Regions from separate parts of the Exiguobacterium sp. UBA3968 genome, predicted to be linked through region 1. Evidence: riboswitches for the same ligand, from Rfam matches in the RefSeq annotation. Region 1 holds a riboswitch; the other holds the start of a gene.
The links. A riboswitch is a leader RNA that binds a small molecule or an ion and turns the genes downstream of it on or off. The one in region 1 is predicted to bind S-adenosylmethionine.
Positions count from the first base shown of each region.

Region 2: linked by a shared signal. The riboswitch ahead of B3S86_RS12295 (alpha/beta hydrolase) and the one ahead of B3S86_RS11485 (methionine ABC transporter ATP-binding protein) in region 1 are both predicted to bind S-adenosylmethionine.

Region 1 covers NZ_DGCW01000005.1:1,884,852-1,892,857, reverse strand. Annotated here, with positions in the region: gene B3S86_RS11515 (FN3 associated domain-containing protein) at 1-1,106, shown strand, start outside; gene B3S86_RS11510 (hypothetical protein) at 1,124-1,480, opposite strand; gene B3S86_RS11505 (CAP domain-containing protein) at 1,831-2,709, shown strand; gene B3S86_RS11500 (GNAT family N-acetyltransferase) at 2,798-3,295, shown strand; gene B3S86_RS11495 (MetQ/NlpA family ABC transporter substrate-binding protein) at 3,356-4,171, opposite strand; gene B3S86_RS11490 (methionine ABC transporter permease) at 4,199-4,864, opposite strand; gene B3S86_RS11485 (methionine ABC transporter ATP-binding protein) at 4,854-5,867, opposite strand; SAM riboswitch class I at 5,952-6,056, opposite strand; gene B3S86_RS11480 (aminotransferase class I/II-fold pyridoxal phosphate-dependent enzyme) at 6,119-7,306, opposite strand; gene B3S86_RS11475 (alpha-glucosidase) at 7,455-8,006, shown strand, end outside.
Region 2 covers NZ_DGCW01000005.1:2,058,734-2,066,739, reverse strand. Annotated here, with positions in the region: gene glpX (class II fructose-bisphosphatase) at 1-326, shown strand, start outside; gene B3S86_RS12320 (C40 family peptidase) at 726-1,403, opposite strand; gene rho (transcription termination factor Rho) at 1,759-3,132, shown strand; gene B3S86_RS12310 (type B 50S ribosomal protein L31) at 3,224-3,469, shown strand; gene B3S86_RS12305 (DedA family protein) at 3,505-4,155, opposite strand; gene B3S86_RS12300 (thymidine kinase) at 4,339-4,953, shown strand; gene B3S86_RS12295 (alpha/beta hydrolase) at 5,038-5,796, opposite strand; SAM riboswitch class I at 5,864-5,965, opposite strand; SAM riboswitch class I at 6,215-6,318, shown strand; gene B3S86_RS12290 (methionine ABC transporter ATP-binding protein) at 6,405-7,433, shown strand; gene B3S86_RS12285 (methionine ABC transporter permease) at 7,423-8,006, shown strand, end outside.

The DNA.
Region 1 (8,006 bases):
CGGAAGGCATCGCGACATTCCTGAAGACACCAGACATCGTTGGTTTGACAGAGATGCAGGATAACGACGGCGCAACAGATAGTGGCACAGTCGACGCTTCGAAATCATTTGAGACATTGATCGCAGCGATCGAAGCAAAAACAGGTGTCCGGTATGCGTATACGGACATCGCACCAGAAGATAAAAAGGACGGCGGGCAACCAGGCGGAAACATCCGTGTCGGATTCCTCTACAATCCAGCGCGTGTATCACTCGCACCAGGAGAAAAAGGTGGAGCGACGGAAGCCGTGTCAGTTGAAAATGGTAAGCTGACGAAAAACCCGGGTCGCATTCAGCCGACGGATCCGAACTTCGCGAGTTCGCGGAAACCGCTCGTCGCGGAATTCCTCTTTAATGGTGATTCATATTATGTCATCGTCAACCACTTCAACTCAAAAGGTGGCGATGGAGCTGACTTCGGGAAAAACCAACCGGTCGTTCGTAAGAGTGAAGTCCAGCGTCATGCGATTGCGAACATCGTCCAAAACTTCGTTTCTGAATTGAAGACGGAAGTCAAAGATTCGAATGTCGTCGTTCTTGGTGACCTCAACGACTTCCAGTTCTCAGAAACGTTAGACATCCTGAAAGGGAAAAATCTCTGGAACACAGTCGATGATCTTCCGAAATCTGAGCGTTACTCGTACGTCTACAACGGAAATGCGCAAGTACTCGACCATATCTTAATTTCGAATAACTTGAAGTCGTATACATCGTCGGATATCGTCAACATCAACTCGGATTACATGGAAGCAGACGGTAGCGCGAGTGACCACGATCCAGCGATCATCTCGATTCAAGGTGCACAAACGGCAGTACCGGTCAAAGGAACGGCAGAAGTCGGTATCTGGCGTGCTGTTCAAAAAGGAAAACACATCTTCATTGAACGTAAATTGGGTCGCAACTGGGATAAAGCCAGTGAAACACACGCCGATCAACAAGGTGAATTGCTCGCACTTCGCGTGTCACAAGGGCGTCCATACATTCAAGTGAAGACAATCAAAGGCAAAACGATCTGGCTTGAATTGTCGAACAAATACAAACTAGCTGAAACAACGAAATACCAATAAAATCAAAAAAAGCGGACTTAGCGGTCCGCTTTTTTGCGTGCTGGGATAAAGAGTAAAAGAAGTGAGAGTGTACTGATCGAGAGTGTGGAAATTAAGGCAACGGGTAACGGGATGGCACGGAACATATACGTGAAGTGAATGATGATCAATAATAGAATAATAGCGAGACCAGGAATGAATTGTTTTGAGAGCAACATACCGGAACCTGGAACGAGTATTTCAAATCCAAGTCGTTGATTGAGACGAACATCTTCGTGGGCATTGGCTAAGCTAAAGGATACAGTCAAGGCGACAAGAATCATCCAGCCGGAGAATAAGTATTGTTGAATGGGTAAAAAGGCAATGGATTCATAAATGAAATACAGTAAAACCATAGGTCAGCTCCTTCATATCATTATGTTATTTGGAAAAGCATTGAAAGTTTGGCTTACGAATTTTAATGATACCGAGTCAAGATTCGGAGAGCAACCAAAATTCGCTGAGAATGAAATAAAAGAATGTTCACACATTTTAAGAAAAGGGGAATATACTTTAGTCTCTGTACTAAATGTTTTCAAGAATCGTTTAAAAGAAAGCATTTCACTAAAGGAAGAGCGTTCTCATGAAATGTGTCAGGTTTGTGGACAGAAGATGTGATTTAGATAAATGAGAGCCAATGACTGTTCGGGGGAAACAATTTCTTTTAAAATAAAGGTAATGAGATTAAAGGAGGCGAAACGACGACATGAAAAAATGGTTGATCATCGGAGTAGCAGCGGTAGCCTTTTTCGGCTATGAAAACATTCCAATGGAACAGGCAGAAGCCGATTACCCGAAAAGTGGCGGCAAGCTGATTGATCGATATAGCAGTGAGTATCCCGGATATGACTGGGAAGTCAGACGGACTTCAACGGAAGAATTCGTCGCCTTAACGAAGGATGGTAAGGACTACGGAAAATATCGTTTCAAAAACGGTGTGACGACACAAGGTGCAGTATTGAATAAGGATACGGAATCCTCTTTGAAGAAAAAGGGTTGGACCGCAGTGAAATCCTATCGTAAAGGCAACACAAACTACATGCTGAATCTGGACCATGCCGCCGTTTATGAGAAGAAAGGGAACTATGTGACGTACTTCTTCGATCAACATGACGGCAATAAAGTCAAAGCGACACTTGCGATTCCGAAAGACGTCGAAGCGAAGAAAAAAGGCTTCTACGGTACGTCATCAAATGCGCTACGGACGACGGATGAGAAATTGATGCTTCGCTTGATGAACTGGGAACGCGCTGACTATAAGTTGAATCCGTTAGCACCGTACACAGCATTGAAGCCGGTCACCCGTGGTCACAGCGAAAACATGGCGAAACATAATTTCTTCTCGCATACAGATCCACAAGGTCGTGATCCGTTCGACCGGATGAAACGCGGAGGAATCACGTTCAGCTATGCTGGCGAAAACCTCTCGATGGGGTATCCGAACGTCTTTGCCGCGCATTGGGGTCTAATGAATTCACAAGGACACCGAGAAAATATTTTGAAAAAAGAGTACAAGCAAGCCGATGTCGGTGTGGCATTCCGAGACAACGCACCGTACTTCACGATTAATTTCCGAACACCTTAAGTATGTAAAAAAGAGGATGACATTTCACGATGTCGTTCTCTTTTTCATGAGATTGTTTGTTTTATACTAAAGGCAGGAGGTGGGGCGATTGGAAATCCGTCGATTGAATCCAGAAGATGCAGTACTCTATAAAGCATTGCGATTAGAAGCATTACAGAATCACCCGGAAGCGTTCGGCTCCGATTATGAAGCGGAAAAAGATCGATCGGTCGACCAGTATGCTACGCGATTTCAGAGCGAACAGGCAGCGACGTTCGGTGCCTTTCATGAAGCGCAACTCGTTGGGGTCGTCACCGTTGTCTGCTCCGAGCTGGACAAGATGCGACATCGAGCCAATTTATTTGCGATGTACGTCACTCCAAGCATCAGAAAACAGCAGGTCGGACGGCAATTGGTACAAGAGGCATTACGGGCATTAGAGGAACGTCCTTGGATCGAGCAGGTTCATCTCTCGGTCGTTCGGACGAATGAAGCCGCTAAAGCCTTGTATCGGTCGCTTGGCTTCGAATCGTACGCGATGGAACCGCGGGCGTTGAAAATCGATGGTACCTATCATGATGAAGAACTCATGTGGTATCGGTTCTAACACAAAACGACCGAAATTCAATGAGAGATGATCTCTTTTGAATTCCGGTCGTTTTTAAAATCAGTTTGCCCAATTTGGTTTGCTGAAACCTTTGAATGATTTTTCGATGACTGTGTTGAAGGCATCGGATTCGACAGCCGTCTTCAGGTCTTTTGCGACTTGTGAGTCTGCATCTTTCGTTTGGACAGCAATGAGGTTCCGGTATTGCTCGTCCATCGTCTCAAGTGCTAACGCATCGAGTAAATCGAATTTCGCAGCAAGCGCGAAGTTCCCTGGAACTGCTGAGACATCAACGCTTTCGATGGCACGTGGCAGTTGCGCTGCTTCAAGCGGCTTGATGACGAGTTTCTTCGGATTTTTGACGATATCTTTCTCTGAGACGGTCAGTGGATCGACATCTGGCTTCAGTTCGATCCAGCCTTGTTCTGCCAAGAGGTTCAGCGCGCGTGCCTGGTTCGTTGGATCGTTCGGTGTCGCGACTTCAGCGCCCGTCTTGACGTCGTCAAGTGTCTTCGCCGTTTTACTATATAGTCCCATCGGTGCCGTCGGGACAGTGATGAGTCCTTTAAGGTCGAGGTTCTTTTCTTTAGAGAACGTCTTCAGGTAAATCGAGTGTTGGAACAAGTTAGCATCGATATTGCCGCTACCGAGTGCGATGTTCGGTTGGATATAATCGCTGAACTCGACGATTTCGACTTTATAGCCTTTCTTTTCGAGTTGCGGTTGAATCGCTTGTTTGACCATGTCACTATAAGGACCGCTTGTCGCCCCAATTTTGATCGTCTTGTCTTTTTCATCAGCACTGCTGTCTCCGCATCCTGCGAGGATTCCTGCACCGAGTAAGGCTGTAGCTAAAAAGGCATATCGTTTTTTCATGATTCAACTCTCCCTTTGTATGTATGATTAGCGTTTATCTGTTTTTCGCGCCAGTTGATTGCCGAGTGCTTGAATGCTTTGGACGATGACGATGAGGACGACGATTGTCACGATCATGATGAGATTATCATAGCGATAGTAGCCGAAGCGGATCGCGAGGTCACCGACACCTCCGCCGCCGACAATCCCAGCCATCGCCGAGAAGCCGATCAAACTGATCGTCGTTAGCGTGATGCCCTGAATGATGCCAGGGAGTGCTTCTGGTAAAAGGATACTGACGATGATCCGTAACGGTTTCGCTCCGCACGCTTCCGCTGCTTCGATCAAACCAGGTGGAATCTCACGCAGTGATGTTTCGACGAGTCGTGCGAGAAACGGAATCGCTGCGACACTGAGGCTGACGGATGCTGCTGTCGGACCGATCGTATTATCAAGCAAGAACTTCGTTAATGGAATGAGAGCAACAAGCAAGATGATGAACGGCAAGGACCGGACGATGTTGACGACGAAGTCAAGGACACGTCGGATGGCAATGTTTTGAAAGAATAAGCCGCGGTCGGTGACGAACAGGAGAATCCCAAGTGGAATCCCGACGACCAATGCGAAGGCAAGCGAAATGCCAACCATCCACGCCGTCTCACCAAGTGCCTTCAACAACTCGGGTAACATCGTTTGTATACGATCAAGCCACATCCTGAATCACCTCGAGTGTATGAAGTTCCGCCGCAAGCCAGTCGAGGGCAGGTGCGATTTGATCGGAGGATCCCGTCAAGCTGACGATTAGGACACCAAAAGCGACGTCTTGGATGTAATCGACTTTTCCGTGCAGGATGCTGACCGAGATATCGTATCGACGGATGGCTTCCGACAACGTACTTTCACCGGTCTTCTCGCCCGTGAACTGCAGGCGGATGATCTTTCCCGGTGTCGCTTGCAAGATGCGTTCCGGTAGCTCGATCTGGAGTGCCGTGTCGACGTAATGTTGTGTCACCGGATGTTTGGCTTGACTGAACAAATCGTATGTAGAGGCGACTTCGACGACTTCCCCTTGCGACATGACCGCGACACGATGGCAAATCTGTTTGACGACATCGATCTCATGCGTGATGAGGACGATCGTCAATCCGAGTCGTTCATTCAAATCTTTCAACAAATCTAAAATCTGCAGCGTCGTGACCGGATCAAGGGCAGAGGTCGCTTCGTCACATAACAAGACGGTTGGATCATTCGCGAGTGCCCGGGCAATCCCAACGCGCTGTTTTTGTCCGCCGCTCAACTGACTCGGGAAGTTCGTTTCGAATCCTTCGAGTCCGACGAGTGAGACGAGTTCACGGATCCGTTCTGGAAAATCTGCTCGTTTGACGCCAGCAGCCTTCAGTGCGAAAGCAATGTTATCTGCGACATTACGCGACTGGATCAATTGAAAATGCTGAAAGATCATTCCTGTCCGCAAACGAAGTTGACGCAAATCTGCTTTTGACATCCCACCGAGCGAGACACCGTCGACCTTGACCGTTCCTTGTGTCGGATGCTCGAGACCGTTGATCAGACGAAGTAACGTACTCTTACCGGCACCGGATTCGCCGATGATCCCAAAGATTTCTCCTTTTTGAATCGTCAAATCGACATCCCGTAATGCGAAAATCGGGGTCCGGTCTCGGACGAACCGTTTCGTAATCTGTTTGAATTCGATCATTTGCTCATCTCCTTGTACAAAAAAAGTCGCTTTTTCCTAGTAGCAGAGCAACCAGAAAAAAGCGACGAAAGTGTAAGATTTCGTAACTTATCTCTCAGAATGAATCCATTCTGTAGGATGTGGCACCGTTCCTGATAGGTGGTTGCCGGACGTCGTTGGGCCTAATCCCTCGGTCGCTCTCGATAAGTAGTTATGCTGTTGGGATTTACTTTAACGGAAATGATTCCCATCTGTCAAATGTTTTTTCAGAATTATTCCGCAACAGGTGTCCGGAACAGGTTGAGCGTTCCGATTCGGTCGACGGCCTCCTCTAGCCGTTCGACGTCAGCAATTAAGCTGATCCGCACGTATCCTTCGCCGTATTCACCGAAGAATGATCCAGGGGTCACGGCGACGTGTGCTTCGTCAAGCAGATGATCCGTGAAGCTTTGGGACGTATATCCTTCCGGCACGGGGAGCCATACGAAGAAGGAACCGCCCGGTCGTGGTCCACTCCAGCCGATTGCATCGAGTTTCGTAAACAATGCATCGCGTCGTGTTTCATATAAGCTACTTAACTCACGGACACATGTTTGGTCACTCGTCAGGGCAACGGTCGCTGCATGTTGGATCGGTGTGAAGGCACTGACGTAGAGATGTTCCTGATACGTCTCGATGCTTGAGATGACGGACGGATTTCCGATCGCGAAAGCGATTCGGAAGCCAGACATGTTGAAGCGTTTCGAGAGTGAGAACAACTCGATTCCGACATCTTTCGCCCCTTCCGTCTGCAAGAAGCTTCGTGTGGAACCATCAAAGCTGATGCCACCGTAGGCTAAATCATGGACGACACAAATATCATGGGCATCCGCGAAGGCAACTGTCTGTTCGAAGGCTTGTGCTGTCGCTGTCGCACCTGTCGGATTACTCGGGTAATTGAGGAACAACATCCGGGCGCGCTCGACATCTGTCGTATCAAGTAAATCGTAATCCGGCAGGAAGTTATTTTTCTCAAGCAATGGAAGCGTAATCGGGTAAGCACCAGCAAGTGCTGCTCCAGACAGGTAATCCGGGTACCCCGGATCCGGGACGATGACACCTTCTCCAGGATTGACGATTGTTTGTGGTAAGGCGACGATTCCGGCTTTACTACCGAGAAGAATTGCGACCTCGGTTGCCGGATCGATCGTGACGCCGAATTCGTTCGCATAAAAGCTCGCGACGGCTTGCTTTAGAAAATCATGTCCACGAAATGGTGGATATTGAAGGTTTGTTGGCTCATCGATCGCCTGTTTCAAGGCGTCGAGAATATGTACGGGCGTCGTTTGATCGGGTGTTCCTTGACCAAGGGTGATGACATCATGTCCGGCAGCTTTCACAGCACCGATCCGGTTCGCAAGTTCAGCGAAAACGGGAGCAGGAAGCCGATCGATGGCGATGGATGGAGCGAAATGTTTCATGGATGTGTGCCTCCTTCGTAGTATTGTCGTCAAGGATAACGAATATTCAGTCAAAAGAAAAGAACTTTTTTGAAATTCAAAAAAATCGTCCAATAAACAGGTACAGATATGTGGAGCGGGAATAGAGAGTAGGGAGAGGAGTGAGGAGATGAAGCGAGCTAGCTGGAAAGAAGCAGTCGTCTATCAAGTCTATTGGCGCAGTTTTAAGGATTCGAATGGGGACGGCATCGGTGATTTGCGAGGTGTCATCGACAAGCTAGATTACATCGCATCGCTTGGTGTCGATATCGTCTGGTTAAATCCATGTTACCGTTCTCCAGACATCGATAATGGCTATGATATTGCCGATTATTACACGATCATGGACAAGGCGGGGACGATGGGCGATCTACAAGAGTTGATCACAGCGGCTCACGCACGCGGCTTAAAGATAATTCTTGATTTGGTCGTCAATCATACGAGTGACCAGCATGACTGGTTCCGTCAGTCGCGGGACCGAATCCACGACAAGGATGATTGGTACATCTGGAAAGATGGAACGAAAGAGACGCCCCCGAACAATTGGCGGTCGTACTTTGCGCCGAGCCCTTGGACATGGAGTGAAGAGCGCGAACAATATTATTTCCATTCTTTTGCGAAAGAACAACCCGATTTGAACTGGGAACAACCGGCTGTCCGGCAAGCGATCTACGACATGATG
Region 2 (8,006 bases), 170 kb from region 1:
GCGTTCTTGCTGCCGTTGCCTTGAAGTGTCTCGGTGGAGAGCTCCAAGGGCGCTTGTTACCAGCAGACGATGCCGAGATCGAACGTTGTAAGAAGATGGGCATCGAAGATCCATCGAAGATTCTCATGATGGACGATCTCGTCGCAGGAGACGACTGTATCTTTGCTGCGACAGGGGTCACGGACAGTGAGTTGATGAAAGGTGTCCAGTTCACGGCACAAGGCGGTCAGACACACTCTGTCGTCATGCGTGCGAAATCCGGAACGGTTCGCTTCGTTGAAGGCATTCACTCGTTTAAGAAAAAACCGAAGCTTGTCATTAAGTAAAAGAGACGGACTCATATGTGAGGACTTGATCGATAAAAAAGAGTTGGTGTTTCGGATAATTTCCGAAACACCAACTCTTTTTGCTATGTTTCTAGGAATCAAGACGTTCATCCTCAACTCCTAGAGGAAAAGGAAACGTGCTAACGTTTTCCGCTTCGTTAAATCGTATGGGAAGATTGCAGTGCCTCCAAATCGCTCGACATGAAATTTCGTTTTGAAGAGCATTGTCTCACGTTTGACGAGCAGGACGTGATTTCATTATCGTACAGATAAGCGAATTCACGACTAAGACCTCTTGAAGCACCTGTGATGAAGACATGCATCCTATTTCCTTCTTATGAATTGAATGAGATGAAAAAAAGCGATCGAGCCAATGCTCAACCGCTTTGAGATGATGAATTAAAGGTAAGATCCTGCGCCGACAAGGCGTGAACCCCAGTACCCTGATTTGAAGCTTGAGTATTTAACGCCACCTGTTTCTGAGTTAACCATGCTTGACTTACTTGTTGCGATCCCGACGTGTTGAATGCCGCTACCGTGTGAGAAGAAGACAAGATCTCCTGGTTGTACGCTTGAAACGCTGACTTTCTTAGAAGAAGAATATTGTGAAGAAGACGTACGTGGCAATGTTTTACCAGCCGCTTTCTTGTAAACGTAGCTTGTGAAACCAGAGCAGTCGAATCCACGAGTCGTTGTTCCGCCCCATACGTATGGTGTACCTTTATGTTTTGCTGCTTCGTTCAGGATTTTCGTCCGTTTAGAAGATGTGCTTGTTGATTTTTTAGCGCTTGAAGATGATTTGTATGTCTTTGTGTATTGTGAGAAGACATAACGTGTTTTACCGCCGTATGAGATTTTTGTCCAGCTGCCTGATTTGCCTTTGTATGTAAAGACTTGACCAGCGTTGACTTTCCCGACGATGCTTGCTTTCGTAGAAGGAGCTGTCCGAACACGAAGACCGTTGTCCGTGATCTTGACTTTCGTGACTGTTGCTGCTTCAACTTTACCTGTACCCACTGATGTAAAACCTGAAACCACTAAGGCTGCTGTCGCGATCGATGCTAGAAAACGTTTCATGTTAAGAATTCCTCCGTTTTAATGTAGTGTGTTGCGTCCGTAAGTTATATGATGAAATCATTAAGTGTGTGATTAAGCAGTGAACCTTACAACTGTGTAAGAATTTTGTCTGCAGGAATATCTTAGCATGTGCGCCCTTAAAAACGTTTTTTCAGTTAGAAGACAAAATAGATGCTTTTGTAACATAACTGAAATAATATCCTTGAATATTACAAAGTAAGAAACGCAAAGGATTGTTGACGACGAATTTAAAAAAATATGATACCTTTAGTTCACGAAAGAAATTACATACCTCCTGATGTATGTATGGAAGTATGCTGAATGCAGTTGAATTTATAAAGAATAGGTGAAAAACATGCCAACAACTGATAAAAAAGATAAACCTGAACGTTCCTATACTTTGGCTCAATTGAGCCAGCTGACATTAAAAGAATTATATGAAATCGCAAAGACGAAGAATGTCCCGCAATATCGGGAAGCCCGTAAGCGTGAGTTGATGTTCAAGATTCTAAAAGCACAGGCGGAATCAACAGGTCTTTATTTCCTCGAAGGGGTACTTGAAGTCATCCCTGGTAATCCACAAATGCAAAACGATGGTGGCTTCGGCTTCCTTCGCCCTATCAATTATTCCCAATCCTCTGAAGATATTTATATCGCCGCTTCTCAAATCCGACGCTTCAATCTACGTAATGGTGATGTCGTCACAGGTAAAGTACGCCCACCGAAGGAAAACGAACGTTTCCAAGGGTTACTTAGTGTGGAAGCCGTCAACGGCGAAGCACCGGATACAGCGCGTAACCGTTTGTTCTTCCCGGCGCTGACACCGATCTATCCGGATCGTTTAATGCGTCTTGAGACAGAGCCACGTCATTTATCGGTTCGTGTCATGGATATGATTGCACCAGTTGGGTTTGGACAACGCGGTTTGATCGTCGCACCACCAAAAGCAGGGAAGACGTCACTCCTCAAAGAAATCGCGAACTCGATTCAAGAGAATCATCCGGATGTCGAGCTGATCATTCTATTGATCGATGAGCGACCAGAGGAAGTAACTGACATCGAGCGTTCGGTTCCGGGAGCAGACGTCGTCAGTTCAACGTTCGACGAAACACCGGACAACCATGTGCGGATTTCTGAACTTGTCCTTGAACGGGCGATGCGACTTGTCGAACATAAAAAAGATGTCGTCATCTTGATGGATTCGATCACGCGTTTGACTCGTGCGTATAACTTAACAGTGCCGCAAAGCGGACGGACGCTTTCAGGGGGGATTGACCCAGCAGCGTTCCACAAACCAAAACGGTTCTTTGGTGCGGCGCGAAACATCGAACATGGTGGCAGTTTGACGATTCTTGCGACGGCGCTCGTCGAGACGGGATCCCGCATGGATGACGTCATCTATGAGGAATTCAAAGGAACAGGAAACATGGAGCTACATCTCGATCGTAAGCTGTCGGAACGCCGAATCTTCCCGGCAATCGACATTCGCAAATCAGGTACGCGGAAGGAAGAACTCTTGCTTCCGAAAGAGCAACTCGATGCGCTCTGGACGATTCGTCGGACGATGAACGAGTCGAACGAGTTCGTCGATACGTTCCTGCGTAAGATTCGCGACACGAAAAATAATGAAGAATTTTTTGCTGAACTTGAGAAAGAAAAGAAGAAGACGGTCCGACGTGCACCTGCTAAACCGCGTACCGTCAAGAAGGAAGCAACGACGGAAAAATAACTATTGCGACGCGTAAAAAAATCGTTTAGTATAGGAAGGTAACTTACTCTGGCTCAGCAAATGGACCAGGGCGGAAGGAGAGAAATCAACCATGAAACAAGGAATTCACCCTAACTACAACAAAGTAGTATTTATGGATTCAACGACTGAGTACAAATTCTTAAGCGGTTCTACTCGTTCTTCGAACGAAACGATCACTTGGGAAGATGGTAACGAGTACCCACTCATCCGTGTGGATGTGTCTTCAGACTCGCACCCATTCTACACAGGTCGTCAAAAGTTCAACGCGGCAGATGGTCGTGTCGATCGCTTCAACAAAAAATACGGCCGCAAGTAATTACTTGCCGGTTCTTAAAAAACAGCCTGCCTCCATTACGGAAGCAGGCTGTTTTTGTATAGACTGAATTGCGAACGGTACGTAAGGTACGTCTTTAAGACGAACGAGAAAGCAATCCCGCCGACGATCCCGATCAAGTACGGCATAGCATCTGGATGTGCCAAGATGTAGTCGACGACTTTATGGAACGAGATATGACGACCAACAAAGTAGCCGGCGCCCAAGAACACACTGACCCAAATCAAAGCACCTGTATACGCGTAACTCGCAAAAATGCGAAACGGCATTTTTGAAACACCTGCAAAAAAGGCAGAGAGTTGGCGAAGACCAGGTATGTAGTAACCGATGATCAAGACCGATTTGCCGTAACGACGAAATCCGGCTTCAGCGGAGAGAATGTGTTTTTCTGAGATGCGCATCTTTGGTCCGACGCGATGCAACAGGGGCATGCCGAGTTTTAAGCCCAGCACGTAGCTAATCGTCATTCCGATGCAACTGCCAGCGTAAGCGGCAAGAATCGTACCGAACAGCGGTAGATTGCCTTGATGCATCCAAAAACCGGACAGGACGAGCAAGGTCTCATCAGGAACCGGCAATCCCACGATACCACCTGCGAGAAGGACGGAAAGACCAAGGGCGCCATATTGGTGCAGAATGTCATGTAAGAGATGATGAATCGGGGACACCTTCTTTCGCGAGAATCTTCTTCTTTAGTGTACAGGAAATGGATGAAGGTTGGAATGAAAGGACAAAAATTCTAGGTAAAGAAAAAATGAATTTTGATTTCCGGAAGTCAACCCTTTTTCTCAATACCGTTTCGAGCTATACTCGTTAAAGTGACTATTTTTAGAGGACGGTGTCGGACGATGATGCATGTAATAAATCAGTACGGCTGGATCGAAGTAATTTGTGGTAGTATGTTTTCCGGGAAATCGGAAGAGTTGATTCGTCGTGTCAGACGGGCACAGTACGGCAAACTGCCCGTTCAAGTATTCAAGCCGGCAATCGACGACCGGTACCATGAAGAGCATGTCGTCTCTCACATCGGAAATTCCGTCGTGGCGATTCCAATGGCGACGAGTCGTGATCTCTATGCAGCAGTAGCGGAAGAAACACAAATTGTCGGAATTGATGAAGTTCAATTCTTTGATGATGAGATCGTTCAAGTCATCGAAGCACTTGCGCAAGACGGAAAACGCGTCATTTGTGCAGGACTCGATCAGGATTTCCGGGCAGAGCCATTTGGCAAGATGCCGGAATTACTGGCGCGCGCAGAATTTGTGACGAAACTTCAGGCGATCTGTCTCTCATGTGGCGATCCGGCTTCCCGGACACAACGTTTGATTGATGGAAAACCAGCGAACTATGATGATCCGATCATTTTAGTCGGCGCTTCAGAATCGTATGAGCCACGGTGCCGCCACTGCCATGAAGTGCCAGGAAAGCCGAAGCCGCTCCAAACGATGCAGCACCAAAAAGGATAAACAAAAAAGACGAACCGATGATGGTCGTCCTTTGATGTAACAGCTGTTCGCTTCTAAGTGAAGACGAATAGCTGTTTTTTTTTATTATCCCGTTTCCTGTGAGAAACGACTCGAGCGTTCGATGAAACGAATCGTCTCACGCACGATCAAATCCTGATCATGATCGAGGGTCGCGACGTGGTACGAGTTGAGGAGACAGTAGATTCGTTTATCATTCGTCCCGATATGCTGATGCAGGTAATCCGAGCTCGACGGCGGAACGACGTGATCGGTCGCCGAGTAAAGAATCAATGTCGGTAGAAGGATCGATCCAAGGCGTCCTTTCGTCTCATCCATCAAGCGGACGAGTTCGAATGCACAACGACTCGGAACGAGGTCATAGATGATTTCGAAAGCAGACCGTTTGATATCCGGTGCCCCTTCAGGTAAGTACTGTGGACCATCTTCAAACGACAGTGCTTCATAAGACGGAACGGAGAGAGCGGCATTGATCGTAATGATGCCTGAAAATGGAATCCCGTCAGCGGCGAGCGATAGTGCGAGCGTCGCGCCCATCGATTGACCGATGACGAAGACTTGATCGCATGTTTCTTGTAAACGTGCATAGCCGTCTTGCAGGCTCTGCTTCCAACATCGAGCAGTCGATTGTTCGAACTCACGGACGTTCGTCCCGTGACCACGCAAACGTGGAGCATAGACAGTGAATCCTTTAGCAGCAAATGCCTCACCGACGTCCCGAACACTTTGCGGGGTCGCATTAAAACCATGACAGATTAAAATGCCGATCGGTCCACCTTGAAGATAAAATGCTTCAGCACCAGTCAATACAGGATAGTTCATCATTACTATTTTTCCTCCATTCGTGAAAAAAACTCGTCAACGTCACTGCTTGGACGCCCACGAGTTTTTCACCGTATCATCCAAAGCCGCGCTTTGCTGGTCGGAGCACCTTACAGATTGCAGGTTGCCGTGAAGTCATAGAGCCAGGTCTCTCGTTCACTCTTGATAAATATCATATTGGAATTGTCGGATTAATCATTGAAACGATGGTAGCACGACCGAAAATGCCTTGTCAAATCGTTCTGGACGAATCGTGATTTGTTCTTTCAGCTAACTCATAACTTATGACTCAATCGATATGCGCCAAATGGATTATTTTTGCAAAGTTGGTTGACTTTTAAAGGTTCGACCCGTAATGTAAAAATTAGTTTTACGACATAAGCAACAACGCAACAACACACATACGAATTTCATACCGCAATACTTATCCAGAGAGGTGGAGGGACTGGCCCTACGAAACCTCGGCAACAGACTCATTATGAGCACTGTGCCAATTCCATCAGACAGATGTCTGAGAGATGAGTGGAGTGGATTCTGCCATTGTGCGGATCCAGGTCTCTTCTTGTTTCTCAAGAAGGGACCTTTTTTGTTGAATGAAGGGGGAAAACGGAATGATTGCATTTCATCAAGTCAAAAAAACGTACGTCACGAAGGATCAGACGATCGCAGCACTCGACGGTGTCGACCTGACGATCGAGAAAGGCGAAATCTTCGGTGTCATCGGCTTTAGCGGTGCCGGGAAAAGTTCATTGCTCCGCTGCGTCAACCTGTTAGAACGACCGACGTCAGGAACAGTGACGGTCGACGGAGAAGATTTAACACAACTATCACCAAAAAAATTACGCCAAGCGAAACAGCGGATCGGGATGATCTTTCAACACTTCAATCTATTGAATGCAAACACGGTCTTTACGAACGTTGCGAAACCACTCGTTCTCGCAGGTGTCAAGAAAGACGAGATTCGTCGCCGGGTGACGGAATTACTCGAATTCGTCGATCTTGCGGATAAGGCGGATCATTACCCGGATCAATTATCCGGCGGACAAAAGCAACGTGTCGGCATCGCCCGGGCACTAGCGACGCAACCATCCGTGCTCTTATGTGACGAAGCGACGTCAGCACTCGATCCTCAGACGACACATCATATTCTCCAGTTATTAAAACGCATCAATGCGGAATACGGGATCACCATTCTCTTGATCACCCATGAGATGGGCGTCATCCGGGAGATTTGTGACCGGGTCGCCGTCATCGAAGCCGGGAAGCTGATCGAGTCAGGAACAGTCTTTGATGTCTTTTCGAATCCGCAGACCGAGACAGCGAAAAACTTCGTCCGCTCCGTCATGCATGATGAAATTCCGGCATCAATTCGTCAGTTGATCGAGTCACGGAATGCGCATCCGATCTATAAGATTCATTTTCTCGGACATCACACCGGGCAACCACTCTTATCGCAAGTCGCAAAACGCTTCGACGTCGATGTCAACATCCTGCACGGTAGCATCACGGAGTTACAGGAAACACCGTTCGGTACATTACTTGTTGAACTGATCGGTGAAACAATCGAAGTAAAACGGGCCTTACAGTACATCGATCAGGCACAGGTGACCGTCGAGGAGGTGCTTGCTGATGCTAGTTAACTACAGTGATATCTGGACAGCATTTTTGCAGACGATGACGATGGTGTCAGTGTCGTTATTATTTTCAACTTTGATCGGTTTACCACTCGGCATCCTGCTCGTCGTCACCCGGAAAGGGGCATTGCTCGAGAACGTCCCGCTGTTCACATTCTTCAACAGTATCGTCAATATCTTCCGTTCAATTCCGTTCATCATCTTACTTGTTGCGATCATCCCGTTGACACGGTTGATCGTCCAGACGTCGATCGGAACCGAAGCCGCAATCGTCCCGCTCGTCTTTTACGCCGCACCGTACATGGCGCGTCTGATCGAGAGCTCGTTACTTGAAGTCGATAAAGGCGTCCTTGAGGCAGCAGAAGCGATGGGCGCGACACCGTTTCAAACGATTTTCCGCTTCCTTCTGCCGGAAGCACTCGGTTCACTAATCCTTAATTTAACGATTGCAACAGTCGGCTTGATCGGGGCATCAGCGATGGCAGGCGCCATCGGTGGTGGCGGTTTGGGTGACTTAGCAATTACGTACGGTTATCAACGGTTCGACACGAAAGTCATGATCATCACGGTCGGGATTCT